Regions from separate parts of the Pseudomonas sp. JE3303 genome, predicted to be linked through region 1. Evidence: predicted binding sites of a transcription regulator. Region 1 holds the regulator's gene; each other region holds the start of a gene.
The links. The regulator sigma-54, encoded in region 1, starts transcription at its own class of promoters, with help from an activator protein. The targets are predictions, from matches to a motif close to ANTGGCATNNANNTTGCTNT.
Positions count from the first base shown of each region.

Region 2: the regulator sigma-54 is predicted to act here: its motif matches at 5,643-5,662, upstream of AC0ZZU_RS13210 (CmpA/NrtA family ABC transporter substrate-binding protein).
Region 3: the regulator sigma-54 is predicted to act here: its motif matches at 5,351-5,370, upstream of glnA (glutamate--ammonia ligase).

Region 1 covers NZ_JBWGIF010000002.1:154,142-162,084, reverse strand. The annotation lists gene AC0ZZU_RS04175 (KdsC family phosphatase) at 1-246, shown strand, start outside; gene lptC (LPS export ABC transporter periplasmic protein LptC) at 255-827, shown strand; gene lptA (lipopolysaccharide transport periplasmic protein LptA) at 814-1,338, shown strand; gene lptB (LPS export ABC transporter ATP-binding protein) at 1,339-2,064, shown strand; gene AC0ZZU_RS04155 (RNA polymerase factor sigma-54) at 2,236-3,729, shown strand; gene hpf (ribosome hibernation-promoting factor, HPF/YfiA family) at 3,808-4,116, shown strand; gene ptsN (PTS IIA-like nitrogen regulatory protein PtsN) at 4,129-4,593, shown strand; gene rapZ (RNase adapter RapZ) at 4,595-5,449, shown strand; gene AC0ZZU_RS04135 (HPr family phosphocarrier protein) at 5,469-5,741, shown strand; gene AC0ZZU_RS04130 (ZIP family metal transporter) at 5,829-6,722, opposite strand; gene AC0ZZU_RS04125 (superoxide dismutase) at 6,734-7,345, opposite strand; gene AC0ZZU_RS04120 (hypothetical protein) at 7,347-7,808, opposite strand; gene AC0ZZU_RS04115 (class II fumarate hydratase) at 7,848-7,943, opposite strand, start outside.
Region 2 covers NZ_JBWGIF010000008.1:135,333-143,275, forward strand. The annotation lists gene AC0ZZU_RS13190 (OmpA family protein) at 1-676, shown strand, start outside; gene AC0ZZU_RS13195 (bifunctional protein-serine/threonine kinase/phosphatase) at 754-2,424, opposite strand; gene AC0ZZU_RS13200 (nitrate/nitrite transporter) at 2,432-3,643, opposite strand; gene AC0ZZU_RS13205 (ANTAR domain-containing response regulator) at 3,799-4,374, opposite strand; gene AC0ZZU_RS13210 (CmpA/NrtA family ABC transporter substrate-binding protein) at 4,388-5,602, opposite strand; gene AC0ZZU_RS13215 (quinone-dependent dihydroorotate dehydrogenase) at 5,729-6,763, shown strand; gene rmf (ribosome modulation factor) at 6,861-7,076, opposite strand; gene rlmKL (bifunctional 23S rRNA (guanine(2069)-N(7))-methyltransferase RlmK/23S rRNA (guanine(2445)-N(2))-methyltransferase RlmL) at 7,627-7,943, shown strand, end outside.
Region 3 covers NZ_JBWGIF010000001.1:448,702-456,644, forward strand. The annotation lists gene AC0ZZU_RS02170 (hypothetical protein) at 1-171, shown strand, start outside; gene ntrC (nitrogen regulation protein NR(I)) at 381-1,817, opposite strand; gene glnL (nitrogen regulation protein NR(II)) at 1,814-2,899, opposite strand; gene AC0ZZU_RS02185 (chorismate mutase) at 3,154-3,696, opposite strand; gene glnA (glutamate--ammonia ligase) at 3,847-5,253, opposite strand; gene thiI (tRNA uracil 4-sulfurtransferase ThiI) at 5,587-7,041, shown strand; gene typA (translational GTPase TypA) at 7,170-7,943, shown strand, end outside.

The sequences.
Region 1 (7,943 bases):
GGGCTTCTGGCCGAACTCGATCTAAGCTATGAGCAGGTCGCCTACCTGGGCGATGATCTCCCGGACCTGCCGGTGATCCGCCGCGTGGGCCTGGGCATGGCCGTAGCCAGCGCCGCCCCCTTCGTACGCCAGCATGCCCACGGTGTTACCCTGGCCCGCGGCGGCGAAGGTGCCGCGCGCGAGTTCTGTGAACTGATCCTGCAGGCCCAGGGCAACCTGGACGCCGCCAACGCCCATTACCTGTAGAGCCAGACATGTTCAGCAAGAAAATCCGCACCATCGCGCTTTTCAGCGTGATTACCGCCCTGCTTGTGGCGGTCGGCTACTGGAACATCAGCCCGGAGAGCTTCCTCGACAAGCCGGTGGCGCAGGTGGACGAGAGCGCGATCGACTACTATGCGGTCAACGCCCATACCGTGCAGTTCATGCCGGACGGCAAGCTGCAGTACGAGATGACCGCCGACAAGGTCGAGCACCTGAAGGCCAGCGAAGTCACCCTGCTCACCACGCCGGACCTGCATCTGTATCGCGGCACGGAGTTCCCGTGGCATGTGCAGAGCGAACGCGCCGAGGTCAACCCCGACGGCACCGAGGTGGAGCTTATCGACTCGGTACGGGTCGCCCGCATCGACGAAAAAAAGCGCGAGATGATCATCACCAGCTCCCGCATGACCGTATTCCCGCAGAAGCAATATGCGCAAACCGAGCAAGCCGTTAGAATCGACGGCGCCGGTGGCACCACTACGGGCAATGGAATGAAAGCGTATTTGAAAGACGGCAGGATGGACCTGCTGTCCAACGTAAGAGGACAGTATGAGGCTCGTTAAAACCCTCCCTTTTTTGCTCAGCCTGAGCGCAGCACTGGGAAGCGCGAGCGCCTGGGCCCTGCCAACCGACCGTGACCAGCCGATCCGCATCCAGGCCGACAACGCGCACCTGGATGACAAGCAAGGCGTGGCCACCTACACGGGCGATGTCATCATCACCCAAGGGTCGATGAAGATCACCGGCAATACCGTGACCCTCACCCGCGCCGCCAACGGCGACATCGACGTGGTCACCTCGGTGGGCAACCTGGCCTACTTCGAGCAGCAGCAGAGCGCTGCCAAGCCCGACAAGATGAAAGGCTGGGCGGTCACCATCCAGTACCAGTCCCAGAAAGAGCTGGTGATCCTCACCGACCGCGCCAAGGTCGAGAACGAGGGCAATACCACCGAAGGCGAGAAGATCGTCTACAACACCCAGACCCAGGTGGCCACCGCCGGCCGTGGCGGCAACGTGACCACGCCGCGCCAGCGTATCGACATGGTGATCCAGCCGAAGAAGAAGGCCGAGTAAATGGCGACCCTCAAAGCCCAGCATCTGGCCAAGAGCTACAAGAGCCGGCAAGTCGTGCGCGATGTCAGCCTGTCGATCGACAGTGGCCAGATCGTCGGCCTGCTTGGCCCCAACGGCGCCGGCAAGACCACCTGCTTCTACATGATCGTCGGCCTGGTGCAGGCTGACCAGGGCCGTGTGCTGATCGATGACCTGGACGTCAGCCACCAGCCCATGCACGGCCGCGCCAAGGCCGGTATCGGCTATCTGCCGCAGGAAGCGTCGATCTTCCGCAAGCTTTCGGTAGCCGACAACATCATGGCGATCCTCGAGACCCGCAAGGACATCGATCGCGACGGCCGCCGCAAGGAGCTGGAAAGCCTGCTGCAGGAGTTCCACATCAGCCATATCCGCGACAACCTGGGCATGAGCCTGTCCGGCGGCGAGCGCCGCCGTGTCGAGATCGCCCGCGCCCTGGCGACCGCTCCGAAGTTCATCCTGCTCGACGAGCCCTTTGCCGGTGTCGACCCGATCTCGGTCGGCGACATCAAGCAGATCATCCATCACCTCAAGGCCAAGGGGATCGGCGTGCTGATCACCGACCACAACGTCCGCGAGACTCTGGATATCTGCGAAACTGCATACATCGTCAACGATGGCCAACTGATCGCCGAAGGCGACGCTGAAACCATCCTGGCGAATGACCTGGTCAAGGAGGTTTACCTGGGCCACGAGTTCCGGCTCTAGGTCAGGTTGGCCTGGGCACTGGCAATCCGGCTGGTTTACGGCTTAATTGTTACAGTGCTCTAGGCAAACGCTCCAATTTCAGGCATATAACTTGCTTAAAATTGGCGCTTCGGCGCCGCTGTGTAGTGGATGGCGCATGTGCGCCGGCGAATAAGGTGTTAAGCCCCTGCCATGAAACCATCGCTCGTCCTAAAAATGGGCCAGCAACTGACGATGACCCCGCAGTTGCAACAGGCCATCCGTCTGCTCCAGCTCTCGACCCTGGACCTTCAGCAGGAAATCCAGGAAGCGCTGGAGTCCAATCCCATGCTCGAACGCCAGGAAGACGGCGAAGATTTCGACAACAGCGACCCCATGGCTGACAACCCCGAAAGCAAGCCGCCTGCCGAAACGCAGGAGACCAGCTTCCAGGAGAGCGCGCCTACCGTCGAAAATCTCGAGGAGGGCGACTGGGGCGAGCGCATCCCCAACGAGCTTCCCGTCGACACCGCCTGGGAAGACATCTACCAGACCAGCGCCAGCAGCCTGCCCAGCAACGACGATGACGAGTGGGACTTCACCACCCGGACCTCGGTTGGCGAAAGCCTGCAGAGCCACCTGCTATGGCAGTTGAACCTGGCGCCCATGTCCGACACCGATCGGCTGATCGCGGTGACGCTGATCGACTGCATCAATCCCCAGGGCTACCTGGAAGAATCCCTGGAGGAGGTCTGCGCCTCCTTCGACGCCGAACTGGACATCGAGCTGGACGAAGTGGAAGCCGTGTTGCACCGCATCCAGCAGTTCGAGCCCGCTGGCATCGGCGCGCGCACCTTGAGCGAATGCCTGTTGCTGCAACTGCGCCAGCTGCCTGCGAAGACGCCGTGGATGGCCGAGGCGCAGCGCCTGGTCAGCGAGTTCATCGACTTGCTCGGCGGGCGCGACTACAGCCAGTTGATGCGCCGCATGAAGCTCAAGGAAGATGAACTGCGCCAGGTCATCGAACTGGTGCAGAGTCTCAATCCGCGCCCAGGTTCGCAGATCGAGTCGAGCGAGCCCGAGTACGTGGTGCCCGACGTGATCGTGCGCAAGGACAGCGAGCGCTGGCTGGTGGAGCTGAACCAGGAGGCCGTGCCACGGCTGCGGGTCAACCCGCAATACGCAGGCTTCGTGCGCCGCGCCGACACCAGCGCCGACAACACCTTCATGCGCAATCAGCTGCAGGAGGCCCGCTGGTTCATCAAGAGCCTGCAGAGCCGCAACGAGACGCTGATGAAGGTCGCCACGCAGATCGTCGAGCACCAGCGCGGCTTCCTGGACCACGGCGACGAGGCCATGAAGCCATTGGTGCTGCACGATATCGCCGAGGCGGTGGGCATGCACGAGTCGACCATTTCGCGCGTCACCACGCAAAAATACATGCACACTCCACGCGGCATTTACGAGCTGAAGTACTTTTTCTCCAGCCACGTAAGTACTTCAGAAGGCGGTGAATGCTCGTCCACGGCGATCCGCGCGATCATCAAGAAACTGGTTGCGGCCGAAAATCAGAAAAAGCCATTGAGTGACAGCAAGATCGCTGGTTTACTGGAGGCACAAGGCATCCAGGTAGCCCGTCGCACCGTCGCCAAGTATCGCGAGTCTCTCGGCATCGCACCGTCGAGCGAACGCAAGCGACTGATGTAGCCCCCGGATGTGCCACCGCGGTTCAGTGGCAGGTGCAACACCTGCCTCTATTGCACGGGCAACAAAAGGAGAAGCTGTATGCAAGTCAACATCAGTGGACACCATGTAGAAGTCACCCCTCCCCTGCGCGACTATGTCGAGCAGAAGCTGAAACGGCTGGAGGGTCACTTCGACAAGATCACCAACGTGCAGGTCATCATGAAGGTCGAGAAGTTGCAGCAGAAGGTCGAAGCGACCCTGCAGATTCCCGGCGGTGAAGTGGTAGCCAATGCCGAGCACGAAGACATGTATGCAGCTATAGACGCCCTTACCGACAAGCTCGACCGCCAACTGAAAAAACACAAGGAAAAACAGCAAAGCCTGCTGCAAGGTGCAGCTGCTCGCTGATCCCGCTCATCCATGATCCGACTTGAATCCATCCTGACCCCCGGCCGCTCCCTCGTGAACGTGCCGGGCGGCAGTAAAAAACGCGTGCTCCAGGAAATCGCCACCCTGATCGACAGGGAAGTGCCTGACCTCGACATGCAAGACGTCTTCGAAAGCCTGTTTGCCCGGGAGAAACTCGGTTCGACAGGTTTTGGCAATGGGATCGCCATTCCGCACTGCCGCCTCAAGGGCTGTTCGACGCCTGTCAGTGCCTTGCTGCACCTGGAAGCGCCGATCGACTACGACGCCATCGACGGCGCTCCGGTAGACCTCCTGTTCGTATTGCTGGTCCCCGAAGCCGCCACCGATGCTCACCTGGAACTGCTGCGCCAGATAGCCAGCATGCTCGATCGCAAAGAGGTTCGCGAACGCCTGCGAGCCGCGACCAGCAGCGAGGCCTTGTACCAGGTTGTCCTGGACGCACAGAACGAGCACTAACATGCGCCTGATCATCGTCAGCGGCCGGTCCGGCTCCGGCAAGAGTACCGCCTTGGCGGTGCTGGAGGACAATGGCTTCTACTGCATCGACAACCTGCCCGCCGGGTTGCTGCCGCAGTTGGCCGAGAACGCATTGATCAATACCGAGCTGCAACAGCCCAAGGTGGCCGTGTCCATTGACGCGCGCAACCTGCCAAGCCACCTGACGCGCTTTCCCGAATTGCTCGAGGACGCCCGAAGTCGGCATATCCAGTGTGACGTGCTGTACCTGGACGCCGACGAGGACGTGCTGCTGAAGCGGTTTTCCGAGACGCGCCGCCGCCACCCGCTGACCAATGCCAATCGTTCGCTGGCCGAGGCGATCACGGTTGAAAGCGAGCTGCTCGGCCCCATCGCCGACCTTGCCGACCTGAAGATCGACACCACCAACCTCAATCTCTACCAGCTGCGTGACTCCATCAAGCTGCGTCTGCTCAATCAGCCAGAGCCCGGCACGGCGTTTCTGGTCGAATCCTTCGGCTTCAAGCGTGGCATGCCTGTCGACGCCGACCTGGTGTTCGATGTCCGCTGCCTGCCCAATCCTTACTGGAAACCTGAGCTGCGCGATCATTCCGGGCTTGAACAGCCGGTAATCGACTACCTGGCTGCCCAGCCGGATGTCGAGGACATGTACCAGGACATCTCTAGCTACCTGCTCAAATGGCTGCCGCGCTTTGCCGCGAGCAACCGCGCCTATGTCACCATTGCCATCGGCTGCACGGGCGGGCACCATCGATCGGTCTACCTCACCGAACGCCTCGGCCAACTGCTGCAGCAATCCTTGAAAAACGTCCAGGTCCGCCACCGCGACCTCTAGCCAACAGGACCGCCCCACGATGCCCGCCCGTGAAATCACCATCATCAACAAGCTGGGGCTTCACGCCCGGGCGGCGGCAAAGTTCGTCGGCGTGGCCGGACGCTTCCCCTGCCAGGTAAAGGTCGGCCGCGCGCCCGACAACCTGGTCGACGGCAAAAGCATCATGGCCGTCATGATGCTCGCCGCAGGCAAGGGCACCCAGGTGCACCTGCAGACCGAGGGCGAGCAGGACGATGATGCGCTGATGGCGTTGATCGAGCTGATCAACAACAGGTTTGATGAAGGGGAGTAGCGGTTTACCCTGCCCCCACCGCATAGCCCGGCTCTCGCCGGGGCGCAGAAAGACCGTAGTGTGCGATAGCGGCAGGGAGCACCGACCTCAAGACATCGCCGTGTCCATCACCATCATCAGGCAGAAGCCGATGCACAGCCCGAGGCTCGCCAGGCGGTGATGCCCGTTGCTGCGGGATTCCGGGATGATTTCCTGGGTTACCACCAGCAGCATTGCGCCAGCCGCGCAGGCCAGGCCCAAGGGCAACAGCAGCTCCGCGATATTGACCAGCCAGGCGCAGATCACTGCGGCCAGCGGCTCGACCAGGCCAGACGCAGCGCCGATCAGAAAGGCCTTGAAGCGCGACATCCCTGCCCCGGCCAGTACCAGCGCGATCACCAGGCCCTCCGGCACATCCTGCAGGGCGATGCCCATGGCCAGGCTGTCAGCGTCGGCCATGCCACCCCCCGCCGAAACGCCGATAGCCATGCCTTCGGGAATGTTGTGGGCAATGATGGCGATCACGAACAGCCAGATGCGCGCCGCGATCACCGGCTGTTCGCCATTGCCCACCAGCGCTTCGGGTGAAGCGCCGGAGACCTTGAGATCGACGAGAAACAGGCACAGCGCACCAGACATCAGCCCGAAGCTGATCAGCCCACCCGCGCCCCAAGGGCTGAAGCCAATGGACTGGGCAGCATCAAGGCCGGGGATGATCAGCGAAAACGCGGTGGCGGCCAGCATGACTCCCGCCCCGAATCCCAGCAGGGTATCGGCCAATGCCACCGGCATGTTGCGGATCACCAGTACCGGCACCGCCCCCAGCGCCGTGCCCAAGGCACACAGCGCGCCACCCTCGAGCGCACGCAGCATGCGCGGCTCCAGGTCGAGCCAGGAAATGCCGCGCACCACCAGCAGCGCCGTACCGACCAGCAACAGCAAAGTACCCAGCGCCAGCCGGAACAGGCGCACGCTGCTGACAGACATTACCTCCGAGCGCATGCCGGGACGACTCACGCCAGGGCTTCTAGATAACGGCGTTCGACCTCGGACCAGTCGATGACGTTGTAGAAGGCGCCGATGTATTCCGGGCGGCGGTTCTGGTACTTCAGGTAATAGGCATGCTCCCAGACGTCCAGGCCGAGGATCGGCGTATTGCCGTTCATCAACGGGCTGTCCTGGTTGCCGCTGCTTTCGACCACGAGCGTCTTGGCGGGGGTCACGCTGAGCCAGGCCCAGCCGCTGCCGAAGCGGCACAGCGCAGCCTTGGTGAAAGCGTCCTTGAACGCGTCGAAACCGCCCAGCTGCTCTTCGATGCCCTTGGCCACCTGGCCCTGGGGCTGACCGCCGCCCTTGGGCGACATGACGGTCCAGAACAACGTGTGATTGGCGTGTCCTCCACCTTGGTTGATCACCGCGCCCTGGAGCTTCTCGGGCAGTTGCCTGACGTTGGCCACCAACTTCTCGACCGGCCATTCGGCCCACTCGGTACCCTCGATGGCGGCATTGAGGTTGTTGATGTAGGTCTGGTGGTGCTTGGTATGGTGGATTTCCATGGTCGCGGTATCGATGTTCGGTTCCAGAGCATCGTAGGCGTAGGGCAATGCAGGCAAGGTATGAGGCATATCAATGGATTCCGTAGGCGTGGTTGCGAGGTTCGACATCAGGTTGAGGGGTCATGGCGCCAGACTGCGGCGCGTGCCGCTCGAGCAGGCGCTCGGTGCGCGGGTACTGTCCGTACTCGCCGATGAAATTGAGCAATTCGGTGTACGTCTTGGCGCTATGGCGCAGGGACGCATCGCGCAGCGGCTGCGGCAGGCGGGGATCCTGGCTGGCCTGCAGCAGGCGCTGGTGCGCGGCGCAAAGATAGTCGGCGCTTTCGTGAGGCTGGTTGAGGCGCAGGTGCAGGTCGGCCAGGTTGTGGTGGGCGATGACAAACGCAGCCACCGCTTCGTCGACGTCATGCCAGCGCTCGAAGAGCACCTGGGCCAGGGCCAGCGCCTGCAGGTAGTATTCGCGGGCGTCGACCAACTCCCCCTGATCGAACAGGCTGTTGGCGACCTCGGTGGTGCGTTTCCAGTGCTGCATGACGTACCTCGCTAGCGACGAGCGCTATGGGATGGGTGTTCAGATACCGCCCGCGGTGAGTTTCTCGGGATCGAGCAGCACCTCGAGCTGGCTGCGCGACAGCTCGGTGTGCTCGAGCGCCACGTCGATGACCGG
Region 2 (7,943 bases), on a different contig from region 1:
GACCGGCCGTGGCGGTCGTGACCACTCCACCTTCGCCAACGTTGGCGCCGGTGCCAAGTGGTACATCACCGACATGCTGTACGCTCGTGCTGGCGTCGAAGCGCAGTACAACATCGACCAGGGCGACACCGAGTGGGCTCCAAGCGTCGGTATCGGCATGAACTTCGGCGGTAGCCCGAAGCAACAGGCTGAGCCAGCTCCTGCTCCAGTTGCCGAAGTCTGCTCGGACAGCGACAACGATGGCGTGTGCGACAACGTCGACAAGTGCCCAGACACCCCGGCCAACGTTACCGTTGACGCCGACGGCTGCCCGGCTGTTGCCGAAGTCGTACGTGTCGAGCTGGACGTGAAGTTCGACTTCGACAAGTCGGTTGTCAAGCCGAACAGCTACGGTGATATCAAGAACCTGGCTGACTTCATGAAGCAGTACCCACAGACCACCACCACTGTTGAAGGTCACACTGACTCCGTCGGTCCTGACGCTTACAACCAGAAGCTGTCCGAGCGTCGCGCTGGCGCCGTCAAGCAGGTTCTGACCCAGCAGTACGGTGTTGAATCGAGCCGTGTTGACTCGGTTGGTTACGGTGAGACCCGTCCGGTTGCTGACAACGCCACCGAAGAAGGCCGCGCTGTGAACCGTCGCGTAGAAGCACAAGTAGAAGCCCAAGCCAAGTAATTGGTCTGACGCTTCACGAAAAACCCGGCCTCGGCCGGGTTTTTCTATGCCTGCGATTTGTCGATCCGGGCCTGCTTTCAGCCTTTGAGCAATACCACCAGCAGGGTCAGGTTGAGGACGAGCGACAGCAGTGCCAGTCCGCGCCAGACTTTCAGCGGTTCGCGTTCGAGCAGGGGGCGGGGGCGGCTGTCGATCACCTGTCGGTCGCCCTGTTCGAGCAACAGCAACCATTGCTCGGCCGTCTCGAAGCGTTGGGCGGGATCAGCCGCCACCGCTTGTTCAAAATTGCGTTGCAGCCAGTCGGGCAAATCGGGCCGGTAGCGTGCAGCGCTGACTGGCGTGCCGAAACGCGGGCGCTGGAAAGCTTCTATCTCGCCGAAGGGATAATGCCCGGTCAGCAGGAAATACAGGCTCACGCCCACGGCATACAGGTCCTGGCGTGGACTGGGCGGCTGTCCGTCGAATGCTTCTGGCGCGATGAATGAAGGCGTGCCCGGCAGCTCGCAGGGCCGGTCTTCGCAGAGGCCGGGACAATATGCCAGTCCGAAGTCGAGCAGGCGCAGCTGGCCGTCCTCGCCCAGGTGCAGGTTCTCGGGCTTGATATCCCGGTGCAGCAGGTTGCGCCGGTGCAGCACGCCCACCGCCTGCAGCAGCTGGCGCGCCAGGTCCAGCCATTGCGCCAGTGGCAGCGGCCCCTGCCTGGCAAATAGCGCTGCCAGGCTTTGCCCTGGATACTCACGCATGAGGTAGTAGAGGTGCTGGCGCTGGCTGGCCGGATGCACCTCGGGAAAATGACGCCCCGCGACTCGGCGCAGGAACCATTCTTCCATCAGCAAGCCTTGCAGCGCACCGATTTCCTGTTCGCGGGCAGTGGGAAGTGTCTTCAGCAGCCAGCTGTGCTGCTGCGGATCTCGCACGCGATAGAGCAGCGACTGACGGCTTTGGGCTACAAGCGAGTCGACCTGCCAGCCGTCGATCGACTGCCCGGGACGCAAATGCCCCGGCAACGGCCATTGCTGCAACTGGGCCAGGGTGTCGCCAAGATTGACTGGGCCAAGCTGGTCGATGCGCACCAGCAGGGCACTGGCGTTGTCCTGGCTGCCGCTGAGGTGGGCAGTGCTGACCAGGGTGTCAGCCGCTTGCTGCAGATCAGGTTGATCGCGCAGCACCGACTGGATCTGCTGGTCGCTAAGGCTCGCCCAGACGCCATCGCTGAGCAGCAGGAAGCAGTCGTGCGGCTGCAGCTCGCCCTCCAGGTAATCCACCAGCAGGTGCTGGTCCAGGCCCAGGGCGCGCTTGAGCACGTGCTGCATGCCCGGCTGGTCCCAGACATGGTCCTCGCTGAGGCATTGCAGCTTCTCCGATGCCCAGCGATAGGCCCGGCAATCCCCGACATGCGCCAGTGTGAAGCGCCGGCCCCGCAGCACCAGGGCACTCAGGGTCGTCAGCAGGGGCTGCCCGGCACCTTGGGCACGTAGCCATCGGTTTTGGGCCAGCAACAGCCGGTCGAGTGCCTGAGCCACGCCCCAGGTGGCGGGGGTGGCATAGTAGTCTATAGCCAGCGCCTGCAGGCTCGCGCGGGCGGCGAGACCGCCATCCGCGCACTGGCTGACACCGTCGGCCAGCGCGAACAGGTAGCCCTTGCTTGCGGCGAGCTCCGGTGCAGGCGTGACCAGGCGCAGCGCATCCTGGTTTTCCTCGCGTGGGCCGGTGGCGGTGGCCTGGGCAAAGCTCAATCTCAGGCTCATGGGATGCTCAGACGCGCGCTGCGGTCACGGCCGCCGAGCCCCAGGTGGTGCGCCAGCGCTGCTTGACCCCGTACAGGCCGAACCATGCCAGCAAGCCGAGGCTGGCGAACAGCCAGAGGCCCATCTGGTAGTCCCCGGTGTGTTGCTTGATGGTGCCCAGGCCTGCGGCCAGCAGGAAACCGCCGATACCGCCTGCCATGCCGATCAGTCCCGTCATGACACCGATCTCCTGGCGAAAACGCTGTGGCACCAGCTGGAACACCGCACCGTTGCCGGCGCCCAGGCCAAGCATGGCGCTGACGAACAGCGCCAGGGCGGCGGTGGCGCTGGGTACGTTGAAACCGACCGCGGCAATGCATACCGCAGCCACTGCGTACATGCCCAGCAAGGTGCGGATGCCGCCGAAGCGGTCAGCCAGGGCGCCGCCGAGAGGTCGCATCAGGCTGCCGGCGAATACGCAGGCAGCGGTGTAGTAGCCTGCGGTGATCGGACTCAGGGCGTACTGGTCGCTGAAGTAGCCGGGCAATGCGCTGGCCAGGCCGATGAAGCCGCCGAAGGTGACGCTGTAGAAGAACATGAACCACCAGCTGTCCCGGTCACCCAGGGCCTTGAGGTAGTCCGAGGTGGACTTGGGCTTGGGCCGCTCAGGGGCATTGCGCGCGAGCAGCGCGAACACAACCAGCGCCAGTACCAGGGGAATCAACGCGAAGCCGAACACGTTGCTCCAGCCGAAGCCTGCGGCCAGCGCCGGGGCGAGCAGGGCGGCGAACACGGTGCCGGAGTTGCCAGCCCCGGCGATGCCCATGGCCTTGCCCTGGTGCTGCGGCGGATACCACTGCGAGGCCAGCGGCAGCGACACGGCGAACGAGGCGCCGGCAAAGCCCAGGAACACGCCCAGCAGCAGTGCCTGCTCGTAGGTATGGATGCCCAGGTACCAGGCGCAGGCCAGGGCCACGATGACGATAACCTGGCCGATCATGCCCGCGGTCTTGGGCGACAGGCGATCGACCAGCACACCCATGGCCAAACGCAGGATGGCTCCGGCCAGGATCGGCGTCGCGACCATCAGCCCCCGCTGCTGCGGCGTCAATTGCAGGTCGGTGGCAATCTGCACCGCGAGTGGGCCGAGCAGGTACCAGACCATGAAGCTCAGGTCGAAATACAGGAAGGCGGCAAACAGGGTGGGCACATGGCCGGATTTCCAGAAGCTCGTATTCATCGGGCACCTCGCTCAGGCAAACAAAAAAAGACGCCGCTGCCATCTCCCGGTGGTGGGAGGGGCGAGCGACGTCTTTGTCGTGTTGGAAGGGCAACCGCCGTTGGTTGCCTGTCTCAGATGAGTAGCAAGAGCCGGGCCAATGCGCTGGGTCCTGGCTAACCCAGCAACTCCTGCATCGCAATGATCTGCTCCGCCACCTGTACCAGCTTCTGCTGCTTGCTCATCGCCTGGCGGCGCATCAGGGTGTAGGCCTGTTCTTCGTTGCAGTCCTTCATCTTCATCAGCAGCCCCTTGGCCTGCTCGATGCGCTTGCGCTCCACAAGTTGCTGGTCACGGGCTTGCAGCTGGGCCTTGAGCGCCTGGTCGCTCTCGAAGCGTGCCATGGCGACGTCGAGAATCGGCTGCAGGCGCGTAGCCTGGATGCCTTCGATAATGTAGGCGCTGACTCCGGCCTGGATCGCCTGGCGCATCACCGCCGGGTCGTGCTCGTCGGTAAACAGCACGATCGGGTGCGGCCGGTCACGGCTTACCAGCACCACCTGTTCCATCACGTCCCGTCCCGGTGACTCGGTATCGATCAGCACAACGTCCGGGCGCACCGTTTCGACGCAGGCGGGCAGGTCGATAGTCAGGCCGGCGGCGTCGATCACTTCGAAGCCGGCTTCGATGAGGGCAGCCTTCAGGCGGCCGACTTTTTTCTCGGTATCGTCGATCAGCAGGATCCGCAGCATGCTCATGCCCCCTTCACAGACCGACACGAGCGGTCGGCAGCTCGTTCATGGCATGCAGGTGGAAGCTGCGCGCATAGCCGTGGGGATCGCTGCCGTCCCAGCGGCTGCCATCGATCAGCTGGCTGCTGCGCATGGGCAGCTGGCTGCACTGTACGCCCACTGCCTCGGCCGCCTCGCGGTACAGCGCCAGCTGCTGGACCTGGCGGGCGACGCCGAGATAGTCAGGATCGTCGCGCAGCAGGCCCCAGCGGCGGAACTGGGTCATGAACCACATGCCATCGGACAGGTAGGGCAGGTTGCAACGGCCCTGGTCAAAGAAGCGTAGCGCGTGCGGATCTTGCCAGCGGTGGCCGAGGCCATCCTCGTAGTCGCCCAGCAACCGCGGCTCGATGCGCCCCACGGCGGTGTCCAGGTATGCCCTGCCGCTCAGCAGTTGCGCGGTGCCGCGGCGATTCTCGAGGCTCTGTTCCATGAAGCGGCTGGCGGCCAGGATTGCCTTGACCAGCGCCCGCGCGCTGTTGGGGTACTGCTCTACGAAGGCGCGGGCGCAGCCCAGGACCTTTTCAGGGTGATCAGGCCAGATCGACTGGCTCGTGGCAAGGGTGAAGCCCTGGCCCTGTGCCACGGCATCGGCTGACCAGGGCTCACCGACGCAGAAGCCGTCGATCCGCCCGGCCTGCAGATGCGCAACCATCTGCGCGGGAGGCACTACTACGCTGTCGACATCGCGTAGCGGATGGATGCCTTGGCTGGCCAGCCAGTAATACAGCCACATGGCGTGAGTGCCTGTAGGAAAGGTCTGCGCGAAGGTCAGTCGTGCGCCGTTCTGGTGCACGAGTCGAGCCAGTGCCTCGGGGTTGACCACGCCTTTGCGTTGCAGGGCAGCGGAAAGGTTGATGGCCTGGGCGTTCTGGTTGAGGCCCATGAGCACCGCCATGTCGGTTTCCGCGCCGCCGCCGATGCCCAGGTGGACCGCATAGATCAGGCCGTAGAGGCTGTGGGCGGCATCCAGCTCGCCACTGACCAGCTTGTCGCGCAGTCCAGCCCAGGAGCTTTGGCGCTTGAGATTCAGGGTCAGGCCATAGGGTTGGGCGAAGCCCTGGGTCGCCGCGACCACTACCGAGGCGCAGTCGGACAAGGCCATGAAACCGATATCGAGGACGGGTTTCTCCGGCGCATCGCTGCCGTTGACCCAGGCCAGGGGGGTTGCTGGAGGTGCTGTATTCACGAAAATCCTCGCCAGTACTGATAGGCTCTGTGCAACGTCTGTAGCAACCCATATGCCAAGGCCCTGTCGCCGAGGCGGCGCGATGGCTATAATCGCCGCCTCACTCACGTCGAGTCTTGCCCGCCCATGTATACCCTGGCCCGCCAGCTGCTGTTCAAGCTCTCTCCGGAGACCTCCCACGACCTGTCCCTGGACCTGATTGGCGCCGGTGGCCGCCTCGGTCTCAACGGCATGCTGTGCAAGCGGCCAGCCGCGCTGCCGGTCACGGTCATGGGCTTGAACTTTGCCAACCCGGTCGGCCTGGCTGCGGGCCTGGACAAGAACGGCGCCGCCATCGATGGCTTCGCCCAGCTGGGCTTCGGCTTTGTCGAGATCGGCACCGTCACCCCCCGTGCGCAGCCGGGCAATCCCAAGCCACGGATCTTCCGTCTGCCCGAGGCACAGGCCATCATCAACCGCATGGGCTTCAACAACCTGGGCGTTGATCACCTGTTGGGCCGGGTACGCGCCTCGCGCTACGACGGCGTCCTGGGCATCAATATCGGCAAGAACTTCGACACCCCGGTCGAGCGCGCGGTGGACGACTACCTGATCTGCCTGGAAAAGGTCTACGCCCACGCCAGCTACATCACGGTCAACGTCAGCTCGCCGAACACCCCGGGCCTGCGCAGCCTGCAGTTCGGCGACTCGCTCAAGCAACTGCTCGACGCTCTGGCGGTGCGCCGCGAGCAACTCGTTGCCACCCATGGCAAGCGTGTGCCGCTGGCCATCAAGATCGCGCCGGACATGAGCGACGAAGAAACTGCTCTGGTGGCCGCAGCGCTGCTGGACTCGGGGATGGACGCGGTAATCGCCACCAATACCACGCTGGGGCGCGAAGGTGTGGAGGGGCTGGAGCATGGTGCCGAGGCGGGCGGCCTGTCAGGCGCGCCCGTGCTGGAGAAGAGCACGCATATCGTCAAGGTGCTGGCCGGCGAGCTGGGCGGCAGGCTGCCGATCATCGCGGCGGGCGGGATCACCGAAGGCCGTCATGCCGCGCAGAAGATCGCCGCGGGCGCTAGCCTGGTGCAGATCTACTCGGGCTTCATCTACAGGGGCCCAGCACTGATTCGCGAAGCGGTGGATGCCATCGCGGCGCTGCCTCGCCACGAGCAGGTGTAGATGGCGTTGGCATAAAAAAGGGCCCCCTGAAGGGGCCCCTGGGCCTTAGCCCGCCGCCCGGATGGGGCGCGCATGGTGAATAAAATCAGATCCTCGTTCAGCCAACGGCGTGATTTTCGTTGAGTCGGTGAATCCCTGCGGTGCCGGTCATACCGTCCCAGTTGTCGCCGCGTCCTTCGCGCCAGCCATTGATCCATGCCTGGCGTACTGACGGTAGATTAAAAGGGCAAAGCTCGCGGGATTTGCCGGTGACCCCATATTGGTAGCCACGTGAATATGCTCTTTCCAACGGATCACGCTTAAGTCTTCTCATAGGGTGTTGCCCTCACTTGTTGACTGTAATGTCCCGTCGGCCTCTTTGAGGCCGGGCAGAATCTTTCTGCCGGTTTGCGCTCGCTGCCGGCGTCGCGAGCGGTAGTGTTGCCCCGTTGCGGTGACAACCTGATACGAGTTCTAACCAATGCAGGTCACAGTGTGAATGATCGATTTGTCATAAGGACGTAACCTTTCCAAAGGTGAAGAGATAAGTAAATGAATGCGTCGCAACTCGGTTTGACGCAAACCCCGCTATGATCGGGGTTTACGCGACACGTGCCCTCATTTGGCCATTGTTTCCAAGCGGTGACGGCAACATTTAGTAATGCGACGAAGGGTCATTAATCGGACCTTTTGCCGGAAATTTTCGTTCTGCCGGGTAATCAAAGCTTCTTTGCCATTGGCAAAAAGCTGGTTTATCTGGCGGCCCGGCAAACCTGGCTTACCAGGCTGCCACTCGAACGCTTGCAAGAAGGGCGTTCGAGCAAACATTGGCAGGGCATGCGTTGCCCTGTCACTTCATCTTGCCCAAGGCTCTGGATTTGCTCATGTCGGATCGTTTCGAACTTTATCTTACCTGCCCGAAGGGCCTGGAAAGCCTGCTAGCTGAAGAAGCTCGCGGCCTGGGCCTTGAGGATGTGCGTGAACACACCTCAGCCATCCGTGGCACCGCCGACATGGAAACCGCCTACCGCCTGTGCCTCTGGTCACGGCTGGGCAACCGCGTCCTGCTGGTGCTCAAGCGTTTCAACATGAAGAACGCCGACGACCTCTATGACGGTGTCAACGAGGTTGACTGGCACGACCACATGGCCTGCGACGGCACCCTGGCCGTGGAGTTCAGCGGCCATGGCTCGGGGATCGA
Region 3 (7,943 bases), on a different contig from region 1:
AAGGTTCAGCGGGGTCAGCTGCGGATGCAGGGCAAGCCGGTCAGCTGGCGGGTGCAGAAGAGCGATGGCGGGCTGTTGGTGACCCTTGTCGCCGCGCGTCCCCTGCGCGGTGAGTGGACCGCTGCCGAGGACGCTGGGCGTTGGCGGGTGCAGGTAAGACTGCACGAATAAAAGAGGGGATTCCCGGCCTGCCTGTACCGAGGTCCCCAAAACTGGATGTACCAAGGTTATTGCAGGTGTCGTGCCAGGTTTGCGAAAGCCGGGAAATGGGCGCTCTGGGAGGTTTTCAGCAAGGTTGCGGGTGGATTCGTGCCTTGCGGCAGTGCACCGGGCACAGGAACGGTGCATGGGCCAGGGCCGCGGTGCGGCCCCGGTGCTCATCAATGATCTTCGCCCTCGTCATCATCCCCGCCGTCGACCTTCATCCCCAATTCCTTGATCTTGCGGGTCAAGGTATTACGGCCCCAGCCCAGCAGCACGGCGGCGTCACGGCGCCGGCCAGCGGTGTGCTTGAGGGCGGTTTCAATCATGATGCGCTCGAAGCTCGGCACCGCGCTGTCGAGCAGGTTCGACTGTCCGCGTGCCAGGGCCTGATCAGCCCACTGACGCAGGGCCTGCTCCCAGTTGGTGACCGGGGCCGCGTCCTGAGGCAGGTTGAGCAACTCGGGCGGCAGGTCACCGACCAGCACCTCTCGGCTGGACGCCATCACGGTGATCCAACGGCAGGTGTTCTCCATCTGGCGCACGTTGCCGGGCCATGGCAAGTTGCGCATGAACTCTTCGGTTTCCGGCTTGAGCAGCTTCGGCTCTACCGACAATTCCTGCGCGGCACGGCCCAGGAAGTGCCGGGCCAGGGTCGGAATGTCTTCACGGCGATCGGCAAGGCGTGGGATGTGGATGCGGATCACGTTCAGCCGGTGGAACAGGTCTTCCCGGAACTTGCCGGCCTGCACCAGCGTCTCGAGATTCTGGTGTGTGGCAGCGATGATCCGAACGTCGACCTTGACCGGCACATGGCCGCCCACGCGGTAGAACTCGCCGTCAGCCAGTACGCGCAGCAGGCGGGTCTGGGTGTCAGCCGGCATGTCGCCGATCTCGTCGAGAAACAGCGTACCGCCGTCGGCCTGCTCGAAGCGCCCCCGTCGCAGGTTGGCCGCGCCGGTGAAGGCACCTTTTTCATGACCGAACAACTCGGATTCCATCAAGTCCTTGGGAATCGCTGCCATGTTCAAGGCGATGAACGGCGAGGCCGCGCGCGGGCTATGGCGGTGCAGGGCGTGGGCGACCAACTCCTTGCCGGTGCCCGACTCACCGTTGATCAGCACGGTGATGTTCGAGTGGCTCAGGCGGCCGATCGCGCGAAAGACTTCCTGCATCGCCGGAGCTTCGCCAATGATCTCCGGGGTACGGGTGAGGCTCGGCGCCGTGTGCAGGCCTTGTTGCTCCTGGGCGTGCTGGTTGGCGCGCTTGACCAGTGACACGGCTTCGTCGACATCGAACGGCTTGGGCAGGTACTCGAAAGCGCCTCCCTGGTAAGAGGCCACGGCACTGTCGAGGTCCGAGTGGGCGGTCATGATGATGACCGGGAGGCGCGGGTGCTGTTCGCGGATCTGCGCGAGCAGGTCCAGGCCGCTGGCGCCGGGCATGCGGATATCGGAGATGATCACGTCTGGCTGCTGCCGGGCCAGGCGGCCCATCACGCCGTCGGCGCTGTCGAAGCTCTGGGTGGTCATGCCTTCCTGTTGCAGGGCTTTTTCGAGTACCCAGCGGATTGAGCGATCATCGTCGACGATCCAGACGGTTTCACTTCGGCTCATGAGGCAGTGGCTCCTTGTTCCAGAGGCAGGAAGATCGAGAACGTGGTGTGGCCGGGGTGGCTGTCACATTCGATCAGACCCTGGTGCTGGCTGATGATGTTCTGGGTAATGGCCAGGCCGAGCCCGGTACCGTCGGGACGTCCGCTGACCATGGGATAGAAGAGGGTGTCTTGCAGTTCCGCCGGGATGCCGGGGCCGTTGTCGATCAGCTCGACGCGGGCCACCAGGCGATGCCGGATGTGGCCGATGGTGAACTGGCGCATGGCACGGCTGCGCAAGGTGATGCGGCCCAGGCGCAGCTCGTTCTGGCTGCTGATGGCCTGCATCGCATTGCGCACGATGTTGAGCACCGCCTGGATCATCTGCTCGCGGTCGATCAGCACGTCGGGCAGGCTCGGGTCGTAGTCGCGTACCAGCGTGATGCAGCCCTGGCTCTCGGCATCCACCAGGCTGCAGACGCGCTCCAGCACCTCATGGATATTGGTCATTGCCAGCGAGGGCAGCTTGTTCGAGCCCAGCATGCGGTCGACCAGGTTACGCAGGCGGTCAGCTTCCTCGATGATGACGTTGGTGTAGTCGCGCAGCTCTTCCTCAGGCAGTTCGCGCGCCAGCAACTGTGCCGCGCCGCGGATCCCGCCCAGCGGGTTCTTGATCTCGTGGGCGAGGCCCCGCACCAGCATCTTGGTGGTTTCCTGCTTGGACAGCTGGGCTTCTTCCTTGGTGATGCGCAGCAACCTGTCGCGCGGATGAACCTCCAGCAGCAGCAAGGTCTGACCGTGATTTGGAATCGGCGTGACGGCGTAGTCGACGATCAGGCTCTGGCCGGTCAGCGAGGTCAGCTGGGCTTCACGCTTGGTGAATGGATGCGCCTGTTCCACCGCCTGGCGCAAGGAGTTGAGTGCCTCTGCCGACTCGGTGAACAACTCGCTGATGAACTGCCCATGGCTACGCTGGCCGCTGATGGCGAGCAGCATCTCGGCCGCCGGATTCATGTATTCCAGGCGCAGGTCGGCGTTGAGCAGAAGTGTGGCAGTGGTCAGGTTGTCGAGAAGCAGACGGTGCTGAGCGTCGCTGATGGTCATGGGGCGTCGTTGACCTCTTTTGGCACATGGGCGCCCCGGGCTGGGCCAAGGGCGGGCGCGCTTAAATCCGCTGATACGAAGAAAATGCAAAAACCAAACCAAGGCTCCGAAAAGAAGCGGGATTTGCGCATTAGGACCTGTATTCGCGCGGATCGGCCCAATAGAGCCCCGCTTTACCGATTTATGTGAACCAAATTGGGGTTTCAGCGCGTGGTATCAGTCTGCCTGTGCACCAACATAGAGCATAGGGCGGATCAGGGTTTTTCGCACAGCTGACCCGTTGCACGGACCAACGCCATAAAGCGAGCCGGGTCGTTGGTTCGCTGGGCAAGGTCATGCGCAAGCAAGTCGGCACAACGGGGCAAGGACGCTTGATCGAAGTGGGCCAGGCGCTCGAGCAACTGCCCCTGCAGATGGTCGAGACGGGGGCGCAGTTGCCGATGCAGGTCCTGGCGGGGTGTGGCGGGCGCGCGTTGCGCAAGGTGCCAGTGCGAGAGGGCGTTGTACTGAAGCAGCTTGTTCGCCTCCATCTGGTCTGAAAAGAATGCCTCTGCGCGGTCGGGACTCAATCGATGACCGGGTGCAGCCTGACGCACAGTTTCGATCACCTGACGTTCTCGGCCACTGGCCTGGACGGGCTGGCGCTGATCCCATTTGTGAAGGGCCACGGCTTCGGCAACGTCAAGGCGCTGTTCGATGCTATCGAGCAATGAGGCAAGCGGGGTGGCTGGCTGGCCTGGCGATGTGCAGCCCTGAAGGGCGGCTATTACAAGCGGGGCGAGGTAGAACGTGCGCATGGGAAATCTCCTTGGGGGCGAGGAGGGAGTGTGTCTTTATCCCCGCGATCCACCAGTCAGATAATTCCCAATATCCTGTAGGACAAAAGAAAAATGGCCTCACTAGGAGGCCATTTCTATATGAAGCGGATGACGCCAGGCGTCAGCGCATCAAACGCTGTAGTACAGGTCGTATTCCAGCGGGTGGACGAACGTACGTACGCGGATTTCTTCTTCCGATTTCAGGTCGATGTAGGCATCGATGAAGTCGTCGGAGAACACGCCGCCCTTGGTCAGGAACGCACGGCCCTTGTCCAGCTCTTCCAGGGCTTCTTTCAGGCTGCCACAGACCTGCGGGATTTCCTTGGCCTCTTCAGGCGGCAGGTCGTACAGGTTCTTGTCGGCGGCATCGCCTGGGTGGATCTTGTTCTGGATACCGTCCAGGCCAGCCATCAGCAGGGCGGCGAAGCACAGGTACGGGTTGGCTGCCGGGTCCGGGAAGCGCGCCTCGATACGGCGGGCTTTCGGGCTGGAAACGTAAGGGATACGGATCGAGGCCGAACGGTTACGGGCCGAGTAGGCCAGCATGACCGGGGCTTCGAAGCCTGGCACCAGACGCTTGTAGGAGTTGGTGGCCGGGTTGGTGAAGCCGTTCAGGGCCTTGCCGTGCTTGATGATGCCGCCGATGAAGTACAGGGCGGTTTCCGACAGGCCGGCATAGCCTTCGCCAGCGAAGGTGTTCTTGCCTTCCTTGGAGATCGACATGTGGACGTGCATGCCCGAGCCGTTATCGCCGTACAGTGGCTTCGGCATGAAGGTAGCGGTGCGGCCGTAGGCATCGGCGACGTTGTGCACGCAATACTTCAGCGTCTGGACTTCGTCAGCCTTGGCAACCAGGGTGTTGAAGCGAACGCCGATCTCGTTCTGGCCGGCAGTCGCCACTTCGTGGTGGTGAACTTCGACGACCTGGCCCATTTCTTCCAGGGCGTTGCACATTGCGGTACGGATTTCGTGGTCGTGGTCGACCGGCGGCAGCGGGAAGTAGCCGCCTTTGACGCCTGGACGGTGGCCTTTGTTGCCGCCTTCGACGTCCTGGTCGGTCATCCACGAACCCTGTTCGGAGAAGATCTTGAACATCGAGCCCGAGATGTCGGACTTGAACTTGACGTCGTCGAAGATGAAGAACTCAGGCTCTGGGCCGACGAAGACGGTGTCACCGATACCGGTAGTCTTCAGGTACTCTTCAGCGCGGCGTGCGATGGCGCGCGGGTCGCGGTCGTAACCTTGCATGGTGGACGGCTCGATCACGTCGCAGACCAGGATCAGGGTCGGCTCTTCGGTGAACGGGTCCAGCACGGCGGTGCTGTCATCCGGCAGCAGGATCATGTCGGAAGCTTCGATGCCTTTCCAGCCTTCGATCGACGAGCCGTCGAACATCTTGCCGGCTTCGAAGAACTCATCATCCAGCGCATCGCGAGCTGGCATGGTGACGTGTTGCTGCTTGCCTTTGGTGTCCGTGAAACGCAGATCAATCCACTTGACGTCATGATCTTTGATGAGCTGAACCGACTTCGACATGTTGTCCTCCGGATAGTCTAGGGCACGGTGGGCCGTTGCCCTGCAAAAAGGGTGACGCTGGGCGCGCATAGTCGGCCAAGCTTACCTGCCTCACAAGGGAGCAAATTGCATGCCAGTGCCCAAAAATGGCCAACTTGCGCCAAGCATGGTGCTTTCAAGGGATGGTGGGGCTGCAGCGTTCCATTTTCTGCACCTATAAGAGGCGCGCGATGCCGTAGGCGCACCAAAATAGAGCGGGTAAAACCTTCTGTACAAAAGTTGCTCAAACCTTGAGCAATTTCCGCTATAATTCGCGCCCTTCTTTTTCAGCTGGCCATTCGCGCGCTGTAGACCATGAAACTAATCGTCAAAGTCTTTCCAGAAATCACCATCAAGAGCCGGCCGGTGCGCAAGCGCTTCATCCGTCAATTGGGCAAGAACATCCGTGTCGTGCTCAAGGATCTGGATCCGGAGCTGAAGGTCGATGGCGTCTGGGACAATCTCGAGGTGGTCACCCACATTGAAGACGAGAAGGTCCAGCGCGAGATGGTCGAGCGCCTGAGCTGCATGCCGGGCATCGTCCATTTCCTGCAGGTCGATGAACACCCGCTGGGCGACTTCGACGATATCGTCGCCAAGTGCAAGGCCTACTTCGGCCACCTGCTGGCTGGCAAGCGCTTTGCCGTGCGCTGCAAGCGCGGCGGTCATCATGACTTCAGCTCGATGGACGTCGATCGCTATGTCGGCAGCCAGCTGCGTCAGCAGTGCGGCGCCGCCGGTATCGACCTGCGCAATCCTGAAGTCATGGTGCGCCTGGAGATCCGCGATCAGCGCCTGTTCATCATCCACAACCAGCACCAGGGCATCGGCGGTTACCCGCTGGGCTCGCTGGAGCAGACGCTTGTGCTGATGTCCGGTGGCTTCGACTCCACCGTCGCCGCCTACCAGATGATGCGCCGCGGGCTGATGACCCACTTCTGCTTCTTCAACCTCGGTGGCCGTGCCCACGAGCTGGGCGTGATGGAAGTCGCGCACTACCTGTGGAAGAAATACGGCAGCAGCCAGCGGGTGCTGTTCATCAGCGTGCCGTTCGAGGAAGTGCTCGGCGAAATCCTGGGCAAGGTCGACAACAGCTATATGGGCGTGACGCTCAAGCGCATGATGCTGCGCGCCTCGGCCAAGGTCGCCGAGCGCCTGCAGATCGATGCGCTGGTGACCGGCGAGGCGATTTCCCAGGTGTCGAGCCAGACCCTGCCAAACCTTGCCGTGATCGACCAGGCCACCGACAAGCTGGTCCTGCGCCCGCTGCTGGCCAGCCACAAGCAGGACATCATCGACACGGCCTACCAGATCGGTACCGCCGAGTTCGCCAAGCACATGCCGGAGTACTGCGGCGTGATCTCGGTGAACCCGACCACCTGCGCCAAGCCGCACCGCGTCGCGCAGGAAGAGAACAAGTTCGACATGGCCGTGCTGGAGCGCGCCCTGGAGCGCGCCCGCTTCATCTCGATCGACAATGTCATCGATGAGCTGGGCCAGGATATCCATGTCGAGGAAGTCGCCGAGGCCATGCCTGGGCAGATCGTCATCGACATCCGCCACCCCGATGCCCAGGAAGACGAGCCGCTCGTGCTCGACGGCGTCGAGGTGCAGGTTTTGCCGTTTTATGCGCTCAACAGCCGCTTCAAGCACCTCGATGGCAACCGGCAGTACCTGCTGTATTGCGACAAGGGTGTGATGAGCCGCCTGCATGCGCATCACCTGCTCAGTGAGGGACATGCCAATGTGCGTGTTTATCGTCCGACATAAGACGCCGGGGCTGTATGGCGGCAGTATCCGCCATCGCCCTCCCGACCGACGGGCCCGCTGAGCCTTGTTCATTCATATTGGCCGCCTAGAATGGGCGGCAACCCGAATCCTCTGATCGAGATACATTTGTGATCGAAAATCTGCGTAACATCGCCATCATCGCCCACGTTGACCATGGTAAAACCACCCTGGTCGACAAACTCCTGCGTCAGTCCGGCACCCTGGAGCGTAACGAGCTCAACGACGAGCGCGTCATGGACTCCAACGACCAGGAAAAAGAGCGCGGTATTACCATTCTGGCGAAAAACACCGCCATCAACTGGAATGGCTACCACATCAACATCGTCGACACCCCCGGCCACGCCGACTTCGGTGGCGAAGTTGAGCGTGTAATGTCGATGGTCGACTCCGTGCTGCTGCTGGTCGACGCCCAGGACGGCCCGATGCCGCAAACCCGCTTCGTGACCAAAAAGGCTTTCGAAGCTGGCCTCAAGCCAATCGTTGTAATCAACAAGGTTGACCGTCCGGGCGCGCGTCCTGATTGGGTTCTGGACCAGATCTTCGATCTGTTCGACAACCTCGGTGCTACCGACGAGCAACTGGACTTCCAGGTTGTCTACGCCTCGGCCCTGAACGGCATCGCCGGTCTCGACCACACTGCCATGGCCGAAGACATGACCCCGCTGTACCAAGCGGTCGTCGACCACGTTCCGGCCCCAGCCGTTGACCGTGACGGCCCGTTCCAGATGCAGATCTCGGCTCTGGACTACAACAGCTTCCTCGGTGTTATCGGCGTTGGCCGTATCGCCCGTGGCCGCGTCAAGCCGAACACCCCGGTCGTTGCCATCGACGCCGACGGCAAGCGCCGCAACGGTCGTATCCTGAAGCTGATGGGTCACCAC